DNA from 3 places in the Azospirillum sp. NS33 genome. Region 2 is predicted to be linked to each of the others. Evidence: riboswitches for the same ligand, from Rfam matches in the RefSeq annotation. Region 2 holds a riboswitch; each other region holds the start of a gene.
The links. A riboswitch is a leader RNA that binds a small molecule or an ion and turns the genes downstream of it on or off. The one in region 2 is predicted to bind cobalamin.
Positions count from the first base shown of each region.

Region 1: linked by a shared signal. The riboswitch ahead of AC6H2I_RS25650 (DUF4198 domain-containing protein) and the one ahead of AC6H2I_RS03430 (TonB-dependent receptor plug domain-containing protein) in region 2 are both predicted to bind cobalamin.
Region 3: linked by a shared signal. The riboswitch ahead of cobW (cobalamin biosynthesis protein CobW) and the one ahead of AC6H2I_RS03430 (TonB-dependent receptor plug domain-containing protein) in region 2 are both predicted to bind cobalamin.

Region 1 is NZ_BAAKJB010000039.1:20,510-27,798, forward strand. It holds gene AC6H2I_RS25640 (NikL family nickel/cobalt ECF transporter subunit) at 1-410, opposite strand, end outside; gene cbiM (cobalt transporter CbiM) at 403-1,038, opposite strand; gene AC6H2I_RS25650 (DUF4198 domain-containing protein) at 1,060-1,854, opposite strand; cobalamin riboswitch at 2,021-2,238, opposite strand; gene AC6H2I_RS25655 (nickel/cobalt transporter) at 2,278-3,231, opposite strand; gene AC6H2I_RS25660 (DUF1007 family protein) at 3,228-3,902, opposite strand; gene AC6H2I_RS25665 (hypothetical protein) at 3,977-4,279, opposite strand; gene AC6H2I_RS25670 (hypothetical protein) at 4,276-4,572, opposite strand; gene gcvA (transcriptional regulator GcvA) at 4,655-5,581, opposite strand; gene AC6H2I_RS25680 (SDR family NAD(P)-dependent oxidoreductase) at 5,773-6,522, shown strand; gene AC6H2I_RS25685 (transketolase) at 6,581-7,289, shown strand, end outside.
Region 2 is NZ_BAAKJB010000002.1:173,202-180,490, reverse strand. It holds gene cobU (bifunctional adenosylcobinamide kinase/adenosylcobinamide-phosphate guanylyltransferase) at 1-365, opposite strand, end outside; gene AC6H2I_RS03435 (ABC transporter ATP-binding protein) at 362-1,150, opposite strand; gene AC6H2I_RS03430 (TonB-dependent receptor plug domain-containing protein) at 1,171-3,057, opposite strand; cobalamin riboswitch at 3,190-3,385, opposite strand; gene AC6H2I_RS03425 (Na/Pi cotransporter family protein) at 3,620-5,305, shown strand; gene AC6H2I_RS03420 (sensor histidine kinase) at 5,277-7,289, opposite strand, start outside.
Region 3 is NZ_BAAKJB010000039.1:295-7,583, forward strand. It holds gene AC6H2I_RS25550 (fatty acid desaturase) at 1-750, shown strand, start outside; gene AC6H2I_RS25555 (HAD-IA family hydrolase) at 1,106-1,843, shown strand; cobalamin riboswitch at 2,241-2,453, shown strand; gene cobW (cobalamin biosynthesis protein CobW) at 2,488-3,558, shown strand; gene cobN (cobaltochelatase subunit CobN) at 3,562-7,254, shown strand; gene cobG (precorrin-3B synthase) at 7,251-7,289, shown strand, end outside.

The DNA of each region.
Region 1 (7,289 bases), on a different contig from region 2:
TGCTCCTCGCCCAGCGGCGCAGCGGCGGCCGCGCCAGGCGCGGTCGCGGGTGCGGTGGCAGCAGCCGGGGCGGCACCCGCCGCGGCGCCCGGCAGCTCCGCGGCGTCCATGTGGATCTCGACGACGTGGCCGGCGCCGAGGTCGGCGCGAAAGACGTGGGTGACGCGCCCGACGGGGGTGAAGGTGAAGAAGCCGTCGGCGTCCGTCCGGGTCTCGCCCAGCTTGGCGCCGGTCCCGTCGAAGACCTCGACCAGGGCATCGGCGGCGGTGTCACCGTTGGAGAAGCCCACCTCGCCCTCGATCACCGTGGTTCCCGCGTAGACCGCGGCGACCACCTTGTGGGCCGCGGCCGGCGCCGGCGCCCCCAGCACGGCGGCGGCAAGGGCCAGCGTGGCAAGCAGCCTAGACATGACGGTCCTCCCATGCGGGGCGCGACGCCAGGGCGTCGAACAGCTCCGGCTTCACCTTGCGCGCCAGCAGCACCGCGGCCGCGGTCAGAAGCGACTCGATGATCATGACGGGAATGTGCGCAAAGAACACCAGCTTGGCGGCGGCCACGAAGGCGTCGCCCGACAGGGCCAGCGAGAGGGCGACGAAGGCGGCGGTCAGGGCGATGGAGAGGCCGCCGCCGACCGCGCCCCACACCGCCGCGCCGGCCGGGGAGGCGGCGGCCACCCCCCTGCGGCACGTGACGTGGACGATGACCGCCGGCAGGGCGATGTTCACGGCATTGACGCCGAGCACCGTCAGCCCGCCGAATCCGAAGAACACCGCCTGCAGAAGCAACCCCACGAACAGGGCCGGGAAGGCGGCCCAGCCGAGCACCAGCCCGGCCAGGCCGTTCATGATCAGGTGCACGCTGGACGGCCCCAGCGGCACGTGCACCAGGGAGGCCACGAAGAAAGTGGCGCTCAGCACCCCGGCCGCCGGGATCTTCTCCATCGGCAGGGAGCGCAGGCCGTAGCCGACGCCCGCCACCGCCAGCGCGGCGCCGCCGATCACCACCTGCGCCGACAGCGCTCCGTCCACGATGTGCATGGCCGTGCTCCGTCCGGGGGCTCAGTTCAGGTCGAAGGCGCGCACCCACAGGACGGCGTCCTGGGACAGCTCCTTGCCGGCGTGTTCCGTCGCCGGGCCGACGCCCAGCGCGGCGAAGCCCCAGAAGCCGGCCCTGGGGATGCCGAAGGTGAACACGCCGTCCGCGCCGGTGACGACGACCACCGCGCCGCCGGGCATCGGCGCGGCCTTCGGCGCGGTCGGCGCGTTGGTCGCCATGTCGGGCTCGGCCGCCATGTATTCGATCTCGATCTCGGCGCCGGCCACCGGCTTGCCGTCGGCGAGCACCCGCCCGGTGAAGGTCGACCCGGCGATGACGTTGGTCGGCTTGATCATCGGCACGATCTCGGTGGCCAGCCCCACCGGCTCCTGCCAGTCCGTGGGAATCCCGCCCTTGTTGAGGAACGACTTGGTGATCTGCTGGATGTAGATGTCCTCGCTCGGCTCGTAGTAGGGCGCGGGGACCAGCGCCAGCACGTAGTCACCGTTCAGCTTGACCGGCACCGTGGCGTCGTAGGCCTTGGCGGCGTTCCCGGCGCCCGTGAAGGTGATCGGCTTGAGGCGGTCCATCAGGTCGGTCCGTTCGCCCTTGTGGACCAGGACGAAGGAGTCCGGCACACCCATGTCCATGACGTGGCCGTTCTCGAAGGGGTGCCAGAAGATGAGCTTGAGCGGCACGTCGCCGGGCCGGGCCAGGTGGACGTCGGGCGTGTAGATGAGCTGGAAATGCGCGTGCGCGGCGCTGCCACCGGCCAGGACGGCGGCGGCGGCGGAAACGGCAAGGAACAGGCGGGTCACGGGTCGATCTCCCAAGACGATGCGGTGGCCCGCCGGCAAGGCGGCGGGACCGGTGCGGGAGACGCAAAAGGGGAACCGGCGGCGGCCCGGCGCACGAAGGGGCGCGTCGAGCCACAGCCCACAACGCTCACCCCGGCGTCCAGGCGGAAACGGTCGCGGCGCCGACGGGCCACGGCCGGTGAGGGCAGGTTTCCTGGCTCGCGGCTCGGGCGCCCGCGGCCCGCCTTCCCGGTTTCCCAGTGGCATGGATGGCCTCGGACTCGCCGCTTACAGTTGCGGGGGCAGCCCCGGCATTGACAGGGACGGCGCGTCGACGCGCCGCGGTCCTGCCGCACCGGATTCCCTCTGGTTCCCTTGCGGGAAACCCTCACGGCCGGCAGCATACGACAGATTGTCGCGCCGTCAAAACCACAAACGCCGTGGTCAGCGGAAGGGCGCGGGCTGGGCCGTCAGCGACGCGGCCAGCAGGAGGGCGCCGATCGCCAGCAGGGCGGTCCCCGCCAGCAGCGTCATGCCCGTTTCGACGCGCCCGACCCAGCGCGCGTCGCCGGCCGTGGCGGCCAGGGCGAGGCGGCGCGAGCCGACCGCCAGCACCGCCAGCGCCGACACGGTGATCGCCGTCCCCACCGCCATGGCCAGGGTCGCCGCCACACCGGCGGCGAAGAACCCGATGGCCTGGGCGAAGGCCAGGACCACCAGGGCGCCGCTGCACGGGCGCACCCCCACCGAAACCACCACCGCCGCGGCACGCCGCCACCCCTGTCCGGCCCCGGCCGGCGGCGCCACGGCGTGACCGCAGCCCGGGCCACCGGAATGGTCGTGGTGATGGTCGTGATCATGGTGGCTGTGGCCGCAGACGTGGCCGAGGGCGCCGTGGCGCGGGCGCCGCAGGGCCGACCAGACCATCGCCGCGCCGAGCGCCGCGGTGAGGCCGTAGCCGAGCCGTTCCAGGATCTCCGCCACCGGCCGCGCCTCGCGTCCCGCGGCGCCCAGGACGAAGACCACCATGCCGACCACGACCACCGCGGTGGCGGCCTGCGCCAGCGACGCCGCCCAGGCCAGCGCCAGGCCGCGCCGCAGCCGCCGCCCGTCGGCCAGGACATAGGCGGCGATCACCGCCTTGCCGTGGCCCGGCCCGGCGGCGTGGACCACGCCGTAGGCGAAGGACGCGGCGGCCAGCCCGCCCGCGGCCACCATCCCCTCGTCGCGGACGGCGCGCAGCGCGGCAACCAGGGCGCGGTGCAGATCGCCCTGCCAGTGGCGCAGCCAGGCCGCCGCCTGCGCCCAGACGGCGCCCGGCTCCAGGGCGGCGACGGCGGCACCCAGCAGCAGGACGAGACCCAGACCGACGGCGACGGCCCGCCCCCGGCCGGTCACGGGCGGTCCCCGCAGGACAGCACGATCCAGTCGGCGAAGGCCGCACCCAGGCTGTCCTCCGGCTGCGCCGGGTCGGGGTCGGCGTCGAGCGCCACCTCGTCCGGCACGAAGCCCTGCTCCCGGTCGGCGACGCGGTCCAGCGTCGCCCGGCACGACGCGGGCACGGTCCCGGCGAGACGGACCGGCGATTCCACCGGCGGCGCGATGTCGATGTAGAAGGACGGGTCGAACATGGCGAAGCGCAGCGGGGGGCCGTCGGCCACCAGCGGTGCGGCCAGCGGCAGGGTCAGGCTGAATTCCAGCCGGCCGCCCTCGAAGCGCATGCGCGCCACCGTGGCCGGCCCCAGCTCCAGCCGCCGGTCGCCGTGCTTGAGCAGGCTGAAATAGCCCCACCCGGCGAGGCGCTCCGCGGTCTCGTCGGCCAGCGGCTGCAGTTCGTCGGAGGCGAAACGGCCGTCGCCGTCGGCGTCGCGACCCTCCACCTCGTACACGCTGAAGACGTCGTCGAACAGCCAGCGGGTCTCGACGGCGGCCAACCGCTGGCGCGAATCGAAGTGGAAGACCGCGGTGGCGTCGATCCAGACATGGGGGTGGGCCGCGGCCGTCCCCGACAGGGCCAGGCAGCCGAGAAGGGCCGCGAGCGCGGCGGGCCGGGGGGTGGGCGGGATCATGGCACCCGGGGCTGGAACGGCAAAGCGGCCGAAGTGTGCCGCAACGCTCCGGTGCGCCGCAAGGGGTGCGACCGTCACGGCGCGGCGCGGCGGGCGCGGGCGCGGGCCATCACCACCGCCTTCAGGGACCGGGGAACGCGGCTGCGGTCGGTCCAGCGGACGACCACCCCGCCGGCGCGGCACTCCGCCGCCAGTTCCCGGCCGTTCTCGTAGCGGTGCTGGTCCAGCGTCGCCCAGCCGTCGAGCGCCCGGTAGTCGAACGGCCGCCCGCGCAGGAAGTCGTGGAACCCCTCGAAGAACTTGGGATGCCGCAGCACCGGCCGGGCCTCGCGCCACGACAGCGCGTCGACGATGCGGGTGTTCCGGGCGCCGGTCATTGCAGCGGTCCGGGCTCGTGCCGCGGCGCGGTGCGCACGGCATCGCCCAGCCGGTCGAGCAGGCCGGCGGTGGCCGCCGCGCCCTGGGTGGCGGCCAGGTGCCCCACCGATTCGATCATCATGGCCCAGGCCAGCGCCTGGCGCGTGACCCGGCCGGTCCGCGCCTCGCCCCAGACCCCGCGCACGAGGTCCAGCGCCGGGCCCAGGTCGTCCGGCAGGTCGTCCGGCAGGTCGTCCGGCAGGTCGTCCGGCAGGTCGTCCGGCAGGTCCCCGCCCCACTGGTCGTCCGTCATTCGTGACCGCCTCCGCCCGTTGTCGTTATGTTATATCATAACGTGCGGGGTGCGGGGACGCCAGCGCCGCGGCGCCCGGCCCTCAGCGTGGCGCGGCGAGGAGCTGTTCAGCGGCCTGCCGGCCGGTCCTCATCTCCGCGAACATCCATTCCCGGAAGGTGCGGATCTTCGCCTGGTCGGCCTTGGCCTTCAAAGTGACGAAGGCGTGGCCGCGCACCCGCATGCCCTGGGTGGCGAAGGGCACCACCAGGCGGCCGGACAGCAGCTCCCGCTCCGCCAGCAGCAGGCTGTCCAGGCACACGCCCATGCCGTCGACCGCGGCGCTGATGGCCATGAAGGAGCGGTCGAAGCGCAGGCCGCGCTCCAGGTCGAGGCGGCTGGCCCGGTGGTGGCGGGCCCAGTCGCGCCAGCTCAGGATGTTGACCTCGGAGTGGATCAGGGTGTGCTTGGCGAGGTCGGCGGCGCGGCGGATCGGGTTGAGCCCGGCGGCCAGCCCGGGAGAGCACATCGGCACGATGATGTCCTCGGGGAACGGCACCAGCACGGCGCCGTCGAAGGCCGGGCCGGGGCGGTAGCGGATGTCCACGTCCGCCAGCCCCTCCGCCAGGTCGGCGGCGCCCACCGAGGCGTGGAGGCGGATGTCGATGCCCGGCTGCAGCTCCTTGAAGGCGCCCAGGCGCGGCATCAGCCACTGGGTGGCGAAGCTGGGCGTGGAGTGGACGGTGAGAATCGCGTTGCCGCCCGCCGCCTCGACGTTCTGGGTCGCCGCCTCGATGCGGGTGAAGGCCGCCGTCACCTCCGCCGAATAGGCGGCGCCGACGTCCGTCAGCACCACGGCCCGGTGCACCCGGCGGAACAACCGCACGCCAAGCTGGTCCTCCAGGATGCGCACCTGATGGCTGATCGCCGACGGCGTGACCGCCAGTTCCTCTGCCGCAAGCGCGAAGGAGCCCAGCCGCGCCGCCGCCTCGAACGCCTGAACCGCCTTGATCGAGACCCGTTTGCGCATCGCACCATTTCGGTGAATTCAGCTCATGCGAAGCCGATCTTATTCATTTGTTCGGCTCACCTCAACCCCATACAGTCGACGAAGTGGTTGGCCGCAACAGCAAATGGCCGGCTCCGCAAACACCGACAAACAACGATCCGCTCCGCGGCGCGTCTTCCGCCGCCACGGGGAGGTTTTGCAAAGGACAGGACATGCTGCTTTCCAACAAGGTGTGCGTGATCACGGGGGCGGCGTCGCGCCGCGGCATTGGCCGCGCCACCGCCCAGCTGTTCGCGCTGCACGGGGGGCGGGCGATCATCGTCGACCTCGACGGCGCGGCGGCCGCCGGCACCGCGGCGGAACTGGGCGAAGCCCATCGTGGCTACCCCTGCGACGTGACCGACAAGGCTTCCTGCCAGGCCGCCATGGAGCGGGTGATCGGCGAGTTCGGCCGGGTCGACGTCCTGGTCAACAACGCCGGCATCACCCAGCCGCTGCGCCTGATGGACATCGGCCCGGAGAACTACGACGCGGTCACCGACGTCAGCCTGCGCGGCACCCTCTACATGAGCCAGGCCGCCATCCCGCACATGCGCGAGCGCCGCGCCGGATCCATCGTCTGCATGTCCTCGGTGTCGGCGCAGCGCGGCGGCGGCATCTTCGGCGGCCCCCATTACAGCGCCGCCAAGGCCGGCGTGCTGGGGCTGGCCAAGGCGATGGCGCGCGAGCTGGGCCCCGACAACATCCGGGTGAACGCGATCACCCCCGGCCTGATCCAGACCGACATCACCGGCGGCAAGCTGACCCCGGACCTCAAGGCCGAGATCCTCAAGGGCATCCCGCTGAACCGCCTGGGCGAGGCCGACGACGTCGCCCGCGCCTGCCTGTTCCTGGCGTCGGAACTGTCCTCCTACGTCACCGGCGCCACCATCGACGTCAACGGCGGCATGCTGATCCACTGACGGATCCGGCGTCCGCCGCCGCCGCGCACACAGGCGCGCACGACCCCTGGAGAAAGACGTGGACACCACCCCCATCGGACACAACGTGGATCTGGCCGAACGGGCCTACCGCATCCGCCGCAACGCGCTGCGGATGGGCGAAGTGCAGGGCCAGGGCTACATCGCCCAGGCCCTCGACATCGCCGACGTGCTGGCCGTCGCCTACTTCCACGCCATGACCTACCGGGCCGACGACCCGCACTGGGAGGGGCGCGACCGCTTCCTGCTGTCCAACGGCCACTACGCCATCGCCCTCTATTCCGCGCTGATCGAGGCCGGCTTCATCCCCGACGAGGAACTGGAGACCTACGGCAGCGACGACAGCCGGCTGCCGATGTCGGGCATGGCCAGCTACACGCCGGGCATGGAGATGTCCGGCGGCTCGCTCGGCCTCGGCCTGTCGATCGCCGTGGGCAAGGCGCTGGGGCTGAAGCGCAAGGGCTCCCCCGCCTTCGTCTACACGCTGTTCTCCGACGGTGAGCTGGACGAGGGCTCGGTGTGGGAGGCGATCCTGTCGGCCGCCCACTGGAAGCTCGACAACATGATCGCGGTGGTCGACGTCAACAACCAGCAGGCCGACGGCCCGTCGACCCAGATGATGGGCTTCGAGCCGCTGGTGCCGAAGCTGGAGGCGTTCGGCTGGCACGCCCAGCGAGTCGACGGCAACGACCTGGCCGCCGTCACCGCGGCCTTCGACACCGCCCGCACCCTCCACGAACCCAAGCCGC
Region 2 (7,289 bases):
ACGAACACCACCTCGCCGGCGACGCCGTCGAGCGTCGCCAGCAGGTCCGCCGTCGCCGCCCCGGGATCGCGCCCCGCCCCCAGCAGGTTGGCGACCCACAGGGTCAGGCAGTCGACCAGCACGCCCCGTCCCGGGCCGGCGTGGCGGGCGAGCGCACCGGCCAGATCCAGCGGCTCCTCCACCGTCGTCCAGCCGGGGACGCGCTGCTCCCGGTGCAGGCGGACCCGCGCCCGCATCTCGTCGTCCAGCGCCTCGGCCGTGGCGATGTAGATCCACGGCCCCGGGGCGGCGGTCACCAGCTCCTCGGCGTGGCGGCTCTTGCCGGACCGCGCCCCCCCGAGCACCAGGGTCACCGCGGCGCTCATGGCGCGATTCCCACGGTGCCGGCGTCGGTCCGGCTCCAGGGGATCGCCCAGTCGGGCCCGCGCAGCAGCCGCACGCCGAACACCCGCTCGGCGTCGCCGGTGTCGAGGACCGCGTGCGGCGGCCCGGCCGCGGCCACCGCACCCTCCTCCAGCAGGCACAGGCGGTCGCAGAAACGGATCGCCAGGGCGAGGTCGTGCAGCACCACCACCACCGCCATGCCGTCCCGGGCCAGGGCGCGCAGCAGCTCCATCACGTGCAGCATGTGGTAGGGGTCGAGGCCCGCCACCGGCTCGTCGGCCAGCAGCACCTCGGGCCGGCCGGCCAGCACGCGGGCCAGCATGACCCGCGCCCGCTCGCCGCCCGACAGGGCGGTGACCGGCCGCCCGGCGAAGGCGGCGGCGCCGCAGCGCCGCAGCGCCTGGTCCACCGCCTCCCGGTCCTCCGCCGTCTCCCCGCCCAGCCCGGCGCGGCGCGGCGCCCGCCCCAGCATCACCACCCGCTCCACCGCCAGCGGCCAATGGGTCATGGGGTTCTGCTCCAGATAGCCGATGCGGCGGCCGCGCTCCTCCGGCGCCAGGGCGGCGACCGACCGGCCGTCCAGGCGGACGGCGCCGGCCACGGTGTCGACCAGCCCGGCCAGCGCCCCCAGCAGGGTCGTCTTGCCGCTGCCGTTGGGGCCGATCAGGCCGACCACCTCGCCGGCCGCGGCGGCGACCGTCGCCCCGCGCAGCACCTCGCGGCCGCCCAGGACGACGCGCACGCCGTCGGCCTCGATGCGCGCCATGGGGGCCCTCCGCGTTGCCACTAGAACGTCGCCTTCACGCCGGCGTAGACGGCACGCCCCGGCGAGCTGTAGCGCGCCACCTCCTGATAGTCGGCATCGAACAGGTTGTCGACCCGGCCGAAGATCGTGACGGCCTCCGTCACGGCGTAGCGGGCCTGAAGGTCGACCACGGTGAAGGCGTCGTTGCGGATGTTGGTGTAGGTGCTGTCGAGCTGCTCGCCCACGAAGCGGAGCGTGGCCGACAGGCCGGCCGCGTCGGTCACCCGCCAGTCCGCGCCGAGGCTCGCCTGATGGCGCGGGCGGCGCGGCAGGTCGCGGTTGGTCGCCAGGTTCTCGGACCGCAGGAACGTGTAGCTGGCGTTGAGCCGCAGGGCGTCGGTCGCGGCCAGCGACGCCGCCGCCTCCACGCCCCAGGTGCGGGCGTCCTCGATGTTCTGGTAGGTGTCGTCGAAGCCGATGAGGTCGCTGAAGCGGTTCCAGAAGGCGGTCGCCGACACCGTGCCGCGCCCGCCGAGCACCGCCTGCTCGACCCCGGCGTCGGCGCCGACGCTGCTTTCCGGCGACAGCGACGCGTTGCCGTAGGTGGGCTCGAAGAGCTGGTAGAGGGTCGGCGCCTTGCCCGCGGTGCCGATGCTGGTGCGCAGCGTCGTTCCGGTGCCGGCAAGGGTGTAGGCGGCGGCCGTGCGCACGGTGGTCTTGGCGCCGAACTCCTCGTTGCGGTCGTGCCGCACCCCCACCGTCAGGGCCAGGGCGTCCCACAGCTCGAACAGGTACTGGCCGTAGACGGCGTCGGTGGCGATGGTGTCGTCGACGCCGACGATTCGCAGCCCGGCGCTTTCGCTGACGATGCGCGCACTCTCCTCCTCGTGGAGGGCGCCGACGGTCATCACGTCGCCGCCGTCGAAGCGGTAGTTGCCACGGTACTCCACGGTCCAGCGCCGGCCGCTGTAGTCGCTGTGGGGCGTGTAGCCGCTGGGCTCGTCGAAGGTGCGGTCGGTGGCGCTGCCCGACACGGTGACGACGTTCTCCAGCCGGCCGTCCAGCAGGAACACCGTGTTGTCGACCTTGCCGTAGCGCAGGGTCTTGTCCTTCACGTTGGGCCGGTCGGCGCTGACGTCGTCATAGTCGCCGCGCAGGTCGAACACGCCGGCAGCGGCCTCGACCGACCAGATGTCCGTGAGATCGGCCCGGAAGCGCCCGGTGACCGCCCGGTCGCGGGCGCCGTCCGCCTCGTCGCCGGCGGGGTAGCTGGAGAAGCCGTCGGTGCCCAGGGTGGTGGCGTTCACGGCGAAGCCGAACCGCTCACCGCCACCCTGCGCGCCGGCCGACAGGCGCCACGTGTTGTAGCTGCCCAGCTCGGCCAGCCCACTGACCGAAAGCGGCCCGCGGCCGTCGGTGGTGACGACGCTGATGACGCCGCCCATGGCGTCGTTGCCGTAGAGCGCGCTCTGCGGGCCGCGCAGCACCTCGACCCGCTCGATGCCGGTCACGGCGATGGCGTCGAAGTCGAACTCGCCGTTGGCGTTGGCCGGATCGTTCACCAGCACGCCGTCGATCAGCACCTGGGTCTGCGCCGATTCGGCGCCGCGCAGCCGCACGGTGGCGGTGCTGCCGATGCCGCCGTTGCGCGACAGGCTGACCCCCGGGACGCCCTGCAGGGCGTCGAACAGCTCCGGCTTGCCACCGGCGTCGAAGGCGCTGCCGGGAATGACGGTGACGGAACTGCCCACCTTGTCCGGATCGGTGGCCAGACGGGTGGCGCTGACCACCAGGGTGGGAACGACGACGGTGGCGGCGGACGGCGCCGCCTGCTGGGCGGCGGCCGGCGCCGTGGCGAGCAGCGCGAGGGCGCTCACCCCGGCGAAGCGGAGCGGCCGGCAGGCGGAGGAAGCGGCACGATGCGTCATGAAACAGGAATCCTGGCACGGTTTGGCAGGGCCGGGACAGGGCCGACGGCCACCCTCCCGGGTGGCGCCACCGCACAACGGTCCGCTCGGCGCGGAGATTCCCGTCCCATCGGAACCTCCCGTCCGACGGTCGCGTGACGCTCTTCGACGGCAGGTCTCCTGGCTTGCGCGTCGTCGCTCCCCGCCGCCTTCCCAGTTTCCCAGTGGCGTCGTGGCGGGGCGCTCTGCGCTTACAGTTGCGGGCACAGCCGCGGAGTCGCCCCGTCGAGGGGCTCACCGCGTTCCCTTTTCATCCGCTCTCGCGGAAACCGTCGGACCGAGCTTTAGCGCACGAAGGCCGGTCTTGCCAAGGGTGGTCCTGCCGCAGCACCGATGGAGGGCGGGGGCGGTCCGTGCTAAGCCGGTTTCACCGGATCGGGCCACGGGCCCGGCCCGGTGACACCTGCGGACTCCATGGTTTTGCAGGTTTGCCGAACCCGCCCCTGGGCGGGGCAAGTGCGGGCAACCTGTTTGGGGCTGCCCCTGCGGCAACCAGGATCGCGGCAACCGGGGAAGGCGAGCGATGGCGTACGACGTGTGGTCCGGGCTGCTGGGCGGCCTCGCCCTCTTCGTCCTCGGGTTGGACCTGATGACGCGGGCCCTCAAGACGGTCGCCGGCGACAGCCTGCGCGACCTGCTGGGGCGCCTGACGGCGAACCGCTTCGCCGCGCTGCTCACCGGCGCGGGGGTGACGGCGGTGCTCAACTCGTCCTCCGTCACCACAGTGCTGCTGGTGGGGTTCATCTCCGCCGGGTTCATGACGACGGCGCAGGCGGTCGGCGTCGTCCTCGGCGCCAACATCGGCTCGACCATGACGGCCCAGATCATCGCCTTCGACATCGGCGCGCTGTCCCTGCCGGTGGTTGCGGCCGGCGTTCTGGTGGCGCTGGCCGGGCGGCGGCGGCGCACCCGCGATCTCGGGTTGTGCGCCCTGGGCGTCGGGCTGGTGTTCTACGGCATGGCGGTGATGGGCGATGCCATGCGGCCGCTGCGCGGCGACCCGGCGTTCGTCGAGCTGCTCGGCACCCTGCGCTCGGTGCCGCTGGCCGTCCTCGCCGGGGCGCTGTTCACGGCCGTGGTCCAGTCGTCGGCGGCCGCCATCGCCATCGCCATGACCATGGCGGCCAACGGGCTGCTGGGGCTGGACGCCGCCATCGCCGTCTCGCTGGGTGCCAACATCGGCACCTGCGTCACAGCCGGCCTCGCCACCCTGGGCAAGCCGCCCGACGCGGTCCGCCTGTTCCTCGTCCACCTCGGCTTCAACGTCGCGGGGGCCCTGCTGTGGACCCCGTTCATCGCCGAACTGGCCGCCGCGGCCCGGGCCCTGACGGCCGCCCTGTCCGGACCGGCCGACGTGACGCGGCAGATCGCCAACGCGCACACCCTGTTCAACGTGCTGAACGCGCTGCTCTTCCTCGGCGTCACCCCGCAGATCGCACGGCTGCTGCGGTGGCTGGTGCCGGACCGCCCCCAGGCGCCCGCCCTGGCGCCGCGTCACCTGGACGCCGCCCTGATCGCCATGCCGGCGCTGGCGGTCGAGGCGGCGCGGCTCGAGGCCGCTCATCTCGGCCAGGAGATCGCCGCCCTGCTCGGCGGCGCGCTGGTGGACCTGGAGCACCGCCTGCGCGGCGCCGGCGACGACGAGGCGCCGATCCTCGCCGGCGCGCCGGTCGAGGCGGTGCACCGGCTGCGCAAGGCGATCCTGGCCTATCTTGCCCGGATCATGGCGACGGACCTGAGCGCCGCCGACGCCGCCCGGGCGACCGACCTGGTCCAGGCGGTGGAACTCCTCAACGCGATGCTCGAGGTGACGGCGACGCTCGGCCGGCCGTCGCTGACCGAGCCCGACGCCCGGCGGCGCGCCCTGAGCGCGTCCCAGGCGGCCGGGCTGGCGGCGCTGGGCGACGAGGTTCACCGGCACCTGCTGGCGGCGACGGACGCGCTGACCCGCCAGGACGCGGCGACCGCCCGCGCGGTGATCGGCGCCAAGCAGGCGCTGCACGCCACCGTGCGGCGGCTGACCGACGACCTGTTCCGCTCGCTCATCAATGACGATGCCGCGGCGCGCACCGGGTTCACCGGGGCGATGGCCGATCTGGAGCGGCTGTCACGGCTGCACCGGCTGGTGCGCAAGCTGGCGAAGCTGGTGGTGCGCCCCGCCGCGGCGGACCGCCCCGCGGTCACATCCGGCGCGGAAGCACCAGCGTGAAGGCCGTCCCCTCGCCTTCCGTGCTGTCCACGGCCAGCCGTCCGCGCAGGGTCTGCTGAACGATGTTGAAGACGATGTTCAGCCCCAGGCCGGTGCCGCCGCGCGCCCGGTTGGTGGTGAAGAAGGGATCGAAGATCTTCGGCAGGACGTCCGCGGGAATCCCGCGCCCGTCGTCGGCGAACACCATCTCGACGTCGTCCGCGCCAAGGGGCGTCACGGTGACCCGGATGCGGCCCGCCCGGCCGGGCTCGAAGGCGTGCACCAGGGCGTTGATCACCAGGTTGGTGAGCACCTGGGCCACCGGCCCGGGAAAGCCATCGATCTCGATCCCCTCCGGACACGCGACGGTGACCGTCGTCCCCGACGGCCTGAGGCGCGGGCCCAGGCTGACCAGCACCTCGTGGATGTAGAGGCCGAGATCGAAGGTGCGACGGTCGTCGTGGGTCTGGTCGACGGCCACCTGCTTGAAGCTGTGGATCAGGCCGGCGGCGCGGTCGGCGTTGGCCAGGATGCGCTCCGTCGCCTCGCCGGCGAGGTCGAGGTAGCGCTGGAACTCGGACCGGCGCACCGTCCCGGCGGCGAACTGGTCGGCCAGCACGCGGGTCTCGTCGGCCAGCAGGGACGCCGCGGTCACGGTGATCCCGACCGGCGTGTTGATCTCGTGGGCGACACCGGCCACCAGCCCGCCCAGGGAGGCGAGCTTCTCCGCCTGGATCAGGCTCTGCTGCGCCGCCCGCAGGTCGGCCAGCGCCGCCTCCGCCCGGTCCTTCGCGGCGCGCAGGTCGTCCGCGGCGCGGTGGCGGTCGGTGACGTCGTAGTGCCAGACGATCCAGGCCTGGCGACCGTCGTACTCCATGGGCCGAACGTCGAGCAGGCACCACCAGGCGGTGCCGTCCATGCGGCGGCGCTGCACCTCCAGGCCGCTGATCGAGCCGCGGGTGTCGACCTCGGCCATCATCCGGTGCATCTCCGCGGCGTCCGCGAAGGACTCGGCGACCGGCCGCCGCAGCGCGTCGGCATGCTCGCGGATCCCGAACAGCTCGTCGAACTTCGGGTTGCTGTAGAGGCGCTCGTGGGTGCGGACGCAGACGATCGAGATGCCGACCGGGCTGGTTTCCAGCATCAACCGCCAGCGCCGCTCCTGGGCGTCCCGCTCGGCCTCCACCCGCCGGCGGGCCGCGGCATTCTCCCGGAACACCGCCACCGCGCGGGCCATCGCCCCGATCTCGTCGCCGACCCCGGTGCCCTGGACCGGGTGATCGAAGTCGCCGCCGGCGATGGCGCTCATCGTGCTCATCAGGCTGCGCAAGGGGGTGCGGATGCTCTGGCCGATGGCCCAGGAGGCGGCGGCGCTGAGCGCCAGGAACACCACGCCCAGCAGGGCGACGCCCCAACCGACCCGGACCAGAGCCTCGTCGAAGCGGCGCTGCGCCTCGGCCTGGCGGTCACGGCCGTGGGCGACCATGCGGTCGATGACCTGCGCCATCGCGCGCTGGCCGCCGTCGATCTCGGCGCGGAGCAGGCGTGCCTGCTGCTCCAGGGTGAAGCGCAAGGTGGCCATGCCCTGGCGCAGCACCTCCGCCCGCTCCCGCAGGGCGTCGACGGCGTCGCGCTGGAAGCCGTCGGCGGCCAGCGCGCGAATCGCCTGCAGCGTCCGGTCCATCGTGGCCAGCGCCGTCTCCGCGCGGTGGTTCGCCTCGCGGTCGGCGCCGAGGTAGAAGGCGTTGGCCGCCAGCAGCGCGTTGGCGAACCCCTCGCGCGAGGACCCCAGCAATGGGAGCACCGCGGGGTTGCCGTCCCGCACCGCGGCGTCGAGCGCGGCGTAGAGGGCGGACACCTCGGCCCCGGTGCGCAGGATCGCCGTCTCGTAGTTCTGCCGCAGCCGCTCCATCAGCGTCCGCACGGCGTCGAAGCTGGCCAGGAAGCGCCGCGACGCCGCCGTCAGCCCGCCGAGGTCGCCGGCCATCTCCGCGTCGGGGACGGC
Region 3 (7,289 bases), on a different contig from region 2:
AGCCTGATCACCCTGACGCCTTACTTCAGTTGGCGCCGCCAGCATGCCGGTCATCATGCCAATTGGAACAACCTCGATCACCGGCTCAGCGGGCTGGACATCTACTCCAGCTGCCTCACGGTCCGCGAGTACGAACGCCTGCCTCGGGCAAGGCGACTGGCGTACCGCCTGACCCGGCACCCGATGGTCTCCTTCATTGTCATCCCGCCTCTTGTCTTCCTGGTGCTCTACCGGTTTCCGTTCGACGCGCCCCGCTCCTGGCGTCGGGAGCGGCTGGGCGTGCACATGACCAATCTGGCACTGGTCGGTGTGGTGGTGATCCTCGGCCTTGCCCTGGGTTTCCGAAACGTTCTGATGGTCCACCTGCCGATCATGGTGATCGCCTCGATCATCGGTGTCTGGCTCTTTTCGCTTCAGCATCGCTTCGAGCACACGCTTTGGGCCAGGCAGGCGGATTGGCGTTTCATGGACGCCTCCCTCCGGGGCACGTCGTACCTGAAGTTGCCAAAGCCTCTTCAATGGTTCACCGGAAACATCGGCTTCCATCATGTCCACCACCTCAGTCCCCGCGTGCCCAACTACCGCCTGGAGGAGTGCCACAACAAGAGTCCCTTGCTCCGCACCGCGCCGACATTGACGCTGCTCAGCGGGCTCAAGGCAACGACCTGCGCATTGTGGGACGAAGACGAGAAAAAGATGGTCGGCTTTCCTGCATGCCGCCGGCAGTCGAAGCAAGCCGGGGCGGCTTAATGAAAACAGAACAGGGATGAACCTTATGCGCTCCTGGCTGGCGGCTCACCGAACGCAAGGGTTCGAACGTGCGGTGTGATACGACGTTTCTCGTCCTGTTTCGACGGCTCAGCCGAACAGGGAGCGATGGAGCGCGACGGCGTCCGCGCCGCCCGGAAAAGGAAGCCGGCCGGTGGGGATGGCCCGTTGACAGTCCCGAGGACCGGACGATCGATAGCCGGGCGTCCGGATTTGTTTTCCAACTGCCCAGCGCGGGCCGGTGCGGGTACGCTGGTGTCGGAGCGTCCGCGCCAATCGGGTGCGGGCGCGGGTGTTGGCGCGCGGCCGGCGGCCGGCGGAAAGGGATGTGGACGGGATGGGGCCGACGTTGCCGATGCGTCCGATCGACGCCGTCCTCCTCGACATGGACGGGACGATCCTGAATTCGATCGCCTCGGCCGAGCGCATCTGGCGGGCCTGGGCGGAGCGGCATGGCGTCGACGGCGAGGCCCTGCTGCCGACGATCCACGGCGTCCAGGCGGTCGAAACGATCCGAAGGCTGGGGCTGCCCGGCGTCGATCCGGACTCCGAGGCCGCCGCGATCACGAAGGCGGAGATCGACGACGCCGACGGGGTCGAGGCGATCGCCGGGGCGGCCGCGTTCCTCCACGCCCTGCCGCCGGGGCGGTGGGGGATCGTCACCTCGGCGCCCCGGGAGCTCGCCGTGCGCCGGATCGCGGCGGCCGGTCTGCCCGCCCCGCCGCTCCTGGTCACGGCCGAGGACGTGGCGCGCGGGAAGCCGTTTCCCGACGGCTTCCAGCGCGCCGCCGAACGGCTCGGCACGACCGCGGACCGATGCCTCGTGCTGGAGGATTCGGCGGCCGGGATCGCCGCCGCCGAACGCGCCGGGGCGATGGTGCTGGTGGTCACCGCGACCCACCATCGGCCGATCGCGCTCACCCATCCCGCGATCGTGGACTATCGCGACCTCGTCCTCGAGCGGTCGCCGGACGGCGCCACGTCGATCCGCCACGGGCGGGAAGGCGTCGGTCCGTCGCCCCCGCTGGGCTGCGTGCTGCGCGCGGCCGCTCCGCCCGGGCCGGGGCGGTCCTGAGCAGGGTTCCCGAGCTCCGCCCCCCCATGGGCGGGCTCGGACACCACGCAAAACCATCGGGTCCGCAGGTTGCGCCGGGCCGGACGCCGCCCGACGGCTTGGTGATCGGGGCGGGCACGGCCACGCCGTTGGCCCGGGCGAATTGGCCGTGCTTGGCCGGAGCAGCGCGATCGCGTCGCTCAGCGGATCCATTCCGGGCGATCCATGCTCAGGTCGGGGGCGCCGCCCGCCGCGGCATCCGGCCGGTCCGCCGCCGTCCCCGTCCGACCCGGCGCCGGCGTCGGGCGCGGCCGCCTCCGCGCTGCCGGACACTCTCCCCGGTGGCGCCGGCCGGATCGAGGACAAACCGTCCGCGGTGCCGCGCGTCCGTGGCGTGCTTGCAATTCGCGGCGGGGGCTGCATAGTGGGCGCCGATGGTGCCTCCGGGCCGGGTGGTCCGGGGGAACAGGGAACGCGGTGAGGTCGTCCGACCGAGGCCGCGGCTGCCCCCGCAACTGTGTGCGGCGAGCCCCTCTCTCTCCACAACGCCACTGGCCCGCTCGGGCCGGGAAGGCCGGAGGGCGGGCGACGACCCGCGAGCCAGGAAACCTGCCATCGCCAATCCATCCATCCCGCCGGGTGTGGCGGAGAGCAGGAGCCCGTCCATGTCGAACGCCGCCTTTCCGCCGGCCGTCGCCCCGCCGGCCATTCGATCCAAGGTCCCCGCCACCATCGTCACCGGCTTCCTCGGCGCCGGCAAGACGACCCTGATCCGCAGCCTGCTGGAGCAGGCCGGCGGCCGCCGCCTGGCGCTGATCGTCAACGAGTTCGGCGACGTCGGGGTCGACGGCGAGATCCTGCGCGCCTGCGGCATCGAAGGCTGCCGCGACGACGACGTGATCGAGCTGGCCAACGGCTGCCTGTGCTGCACCGTGGCCGACGACTTCGTGCCGGCCATCGAGGCCCTGCTGGGCCGCGCCGACCCGCCCGAGCACATCATCATCGAGACCTCCGGCCTCGCCCTGCCCAAGCCCCTGGTCAAGGCCTTCCAGTGGCCGGCGATCCGCACCCGGGTCACCGTCGACGGGGTGGTCACGGTGGTCGACGCCGCCGCCGCGGCGCAGGGGCGGTTCGCCCCCGACCCCGCCGCGCTCGCCGCCCAGCGCGCGGCCACCGGCACCGTCGACCACGAGACCCCGATCGAGGAGGTGTTCGAGGACCAGCTCCTGTGCGCCGACCTCATCGTCGTCACCAAGACCGACCTGGTGGACGCCGACGCCCTGGGCCGGGTGGAGGCGCTGATCCGCGCCGCGCTGCCCCGCCCGGCCAAGCTGGTCCACGCCGGCGGCGGGCGGGCCGACCCGCGGGTGCTGCTGGGCCTCGGCGCGGCGGCCGAGGACGATCTGGACGGCCGCCCCAGCCACCACGACGCCGAGGACGGCCACGACCACGACGACTTCACCAGCTTCGTCGTCGCCCTGGCGCCCCAGCCGGACGCGGAGGCCCTGGCCTTGCGCCTGCGCGGCGTCGCCGCCGCCCACGGGGTGCTGCGCCTCAAGGGGTTCGTGGAGGTCCCGGGCAAGCCCATGCGGCTGCTGGTGCAGGGCGTCGGTGCCCGCCTGGAGGTGCGGTTCGACCGCCTGTGGCGGGCCGGCGAGCCGCGCGACGGCCGGCTGGTGGTGATCGCCGAGACCGGCATCGACCGGGCGGCGGTGGAGGCGGCACTCGCCGGCTGACCGATGCACCTGCTCGCCGCACGCCAGGACGACCTGGACGCCGGGCCGCAGGCGGTGGACCTCGCCCACAGCCCGGCGGACCTGGTCGTCCTCTCCTTCTCCGACAGCGATCTCGGCGCCCTGGCCGCGGCGTGGGCGGCCGGCCGCGACCGCCTGCCCACCCTGCGCCTCGCCAACCTCGGCGCCCTCGGCCACCCCCTGTCCGTCGACCTCTACGTCGAGCGGGTGGTCCGCCACGCCCGCCTGGTGGTGCTGCGCCTGATGGGCGGTGCGGGGTACTGGCGCTACGGGCTGGAGACGGTGGCGGCGGCGTGCCGCGAGGCGGGCCTGCCCCTCGCGGTGCTGCCCGGCGACGCCCGCGCGGATCCGGGGCTGGAGGGCTACGGCACCCTGCCCGGCCCCGAGGCCCGGCGCCTGCACCGCTACTTCTCCGAGGGCGGGCCGGCCAACATGGCGAACCTGCTGGCCTGCGCCGCCACCCTGGCCGGCCGGCCGCTGCCCTTCGCCCAGCCGGCGCCGGTGCCGCGCTTCGGCGTCCACGACGGCTGGCGCCCCGCCGCCCCCGCCTCCGCCCCCGTCCCCAAAGCCGAAGCCGAAGCCGGCGTCCCCGGCGCCGATGCGCCGGCGGCGGCGCTGGTGTTCTACCGCGCCTACCTTCAGGCCGGCGACCTCGCCCCGGTCCACGCCCTGGCCGATGCGATGGCCCAGCGCGGCCTGGCCCCCCGCCTCTACCACGTCTCCTCCCTGAAGGAGCCGGACGCCGCCGCCTGGATGGCCCGCACCCTGCGGGCGCTGCGGCCGGCGGTGGTGGTCAACGCCACCGGCTTCTCGGCCCGCCCGGGGGACGGCGGGGCCTCGCCCCTCGACGCCGCCGGAGTCCCGGTGCTGCAAGTGGTGCTGTCGACCGGGCGGGAGGAGGCGTGGCGCGATTCCGTCCGCGGGCTCGGCCCCGCCGACCTCGCCATGAACGTGGTGCTGCCGGAGATGGACGGGCGCATCCTCGCCGGGGCGGTCGCCTTCAAGGCCCCGCTGGACGTCGATCCGGCCCTCGAATACGCCGAGATCGCCAGCCGGCCGATCGCCGACCGCGTCGCCGCCGCCGCCGACCGCGCGGCCGCCTGGGTGCGGCTGGCGCGCACACCGCGCGCCGACCGCCGCCTCGCCCTGGTTCTCTCCGACTATCCCGGCGGCGGCGGCGTCGGCCGCGCGGTGGGGCTCGACACCCCGGCCAGCGTGCTGGGCATCCTGGAAACCCTGGCCGGGGCGGGCTACACCGTCACCTCCCCGCCGGCCGATGGCGCCACGCTGATGGGCTGCCTGACCGGGGGACCGGCGACGGCGGCGCTGAGCCTTGCCGACTACCGCCGCCTCGCCCCCCGCGACGCGCGGGCGCGCATCGCCGCCGTCTGGGGGGACGAGGCGGCCGACCCGCTGGCCGCCGGCGGCGCCTTCCGCTTCCGCACCGTCCCCTGCGGCCACGTCGCGGTGGCGGTGCAGCCCAGCCGCGGCCACGGCCCCCTCACCACCGCCCAGCACCACGACCCGGCCACCCCGCCCAGCCATTCCTACCTCGCCTTCTATCTCTGGCTGCGGCACGCCCTGGGCGTCCACGCCGTCGTCCAGGTCGGCGCCCACGGCACCCTGGAGTGGCTGCCGGGCAAGGCGGTGGCGCTGTCGGCGGGGTGCTGGCCGGAGATCGTCGGCGGGCCCCTGCCCTGCCTCTATCCGTTCATCGTCAACAACCCGGGCGAGGGGGTGCAGGCGCGCCGCCGCCTCGGCGCGGTGCTGGTCGGCCATCTCACCCCGCCGCCGGCCCAGGCCGGGCTGCACGGGCCGCTGGAGGAGCTGGAGCAGGCGATCGACGAGTACGCTCTGGCCGACGGGCTCGACCCGCGCCGGATGGGCGTGCTGCGCGACACCATCCTCGACCTCGCCTGGCGCTCCGGGGTGGCGGCGGACTGCGCCCTGCGGCCCGACGACGACGACGACACCGTGCTGACCCGCCTCGACGCCCATCTCTGCGACATCAAGGAGATGCAGATCCGCGACGGGCTCCACGTCTTCGGCGCGGCCCCCGCGGCCGAGGCGCGGGCCCGGCTGCTGGCGGCGGTCGCCCGCTTTCCGCGGCGCCGCGGCGCGGGCGCCGACGCCGCCCTGCCGCGGGCCCTGGCCGAGGATCTCGGGCTGCCCACCGGCACCCTGTTCACCGCCGACCCCGGCGCGCGCTGGGACGGCCCGGCCCTGCCCGACGCCCGCTGCCGCACCGTCGGCGACGTGCGCGCCGCCCTCGACGCCCTGGCGGTGGAGCTGGTGGCGGGCACCCGCCCGTGCCCGCCGGCGTGGGCCGCCACCGCCGCCGTCCTCGCCGCCGTGGCGGCGGAGCTGGGCCCGGCGGTCGACGGCTGCGCGGCGGCGGAGACGGCGGCCCTGCTGGCCGGGCTGGACGGCCGCTTCGTCGCCCCCGGCCCCGGCGGCTCCCCGGCGCGCGGGCGCGCCGACGCCCTGCCGACGGGGCGCAACCTGTTCGCCCTGGATCCCCGCGCCGTGCCGACGCCGGCCGCGTGGACGCTGGGCTGGCGTGCGGCCGACGCCCTGCTGGCCCGCCACCTGCAGGACCACGGCGAGTGGCCGCGCCGTCTGGTGGTCGACGCCTGGGGCACGCCGGCCATGCGCACCGGCGGCGACGAACTGGCCCAGGCCCTGGCGCTGCTGGGCGTGCGCCCGGTGTGGGAGGGCGGCTCGGGCCGCGTCACCGGGATCGAGATCATGCCGGCCGCGGTGCTGGGGCGCCCGCGGGTCGACGTCACCCTGCGCATCTCCGGCCTGTTCCGCGACGTCTTTCCCCAGCAGATCGCGCTGTTCGACCAGGCCGCCCGCGCCGTCGCCGCGCTCGACGAGGGGGACGACGTCAACCCGCTGGCCGCCGCGGTGCGGCAGGAAACGGCCGAGCTGGCGGCCGGTGGCCAGGACGCCGCGGCGGCGCGGCGCGACGCCGGCGCCCGCGTCTTCGGCGCGGCGCCGGGTGGCTACGGCACCGCGCTGTCCGACATGGTGGCGCGCGGCGACTGGCGCGACCGGGCGTCGTTCGGCACCGCCTACCTGGACGGCGGCTGCCACGCCTACGGTGCCGGGCTGGACGGGGTGGCCCTGCCGGCCCGGTTCCGGCGCCGCGTCGGCTCCGCCGACGCGCTGGTCCACCACCAGGACCAGCGCGAGTCCGACGTGCTGTCCCAGGACGACTACTACCAGTTCGAGGGCGGCTTCTCGGCCGCCGCGTCGCTGGACGACGCCGACCCCGCCCTCTACCACCTCGACAGCGCCGAGCCGGAGCGGGTCACCGTCCGCACCCTGGGCGAGGAGATCGCCCGCACCCTGCGCGGCCGGGCCGTCAACCCGCGCTGGATCGCCGGCATGATGCGCCATGGCCACCGGGGCGCCGCGGAAATGGCGGTGACGGCCGACACCCTGCTGGCCTTCGCCGCGACGACCCGGGCGGTGGGCGACCATCATTTCGACGCCCTGCACGGCGCCTATGTGGAGGATGCGGCGGTGTGGGGCTTCCTCAGCGAGGCCAACCCCGCGGCCGCGGCCCACATCCTCGACCGCCTGGAGGAGGCGCTGGCGCGCGGCCTCTGGCACCCCCGGCGCAACGCCACCCCGGTGGAGCTGCGCCAGCGCAAGGAATCCCTGTCATGAGCGCCACCCCGGTCCCTGGCGCCCCGGTCCGCGCC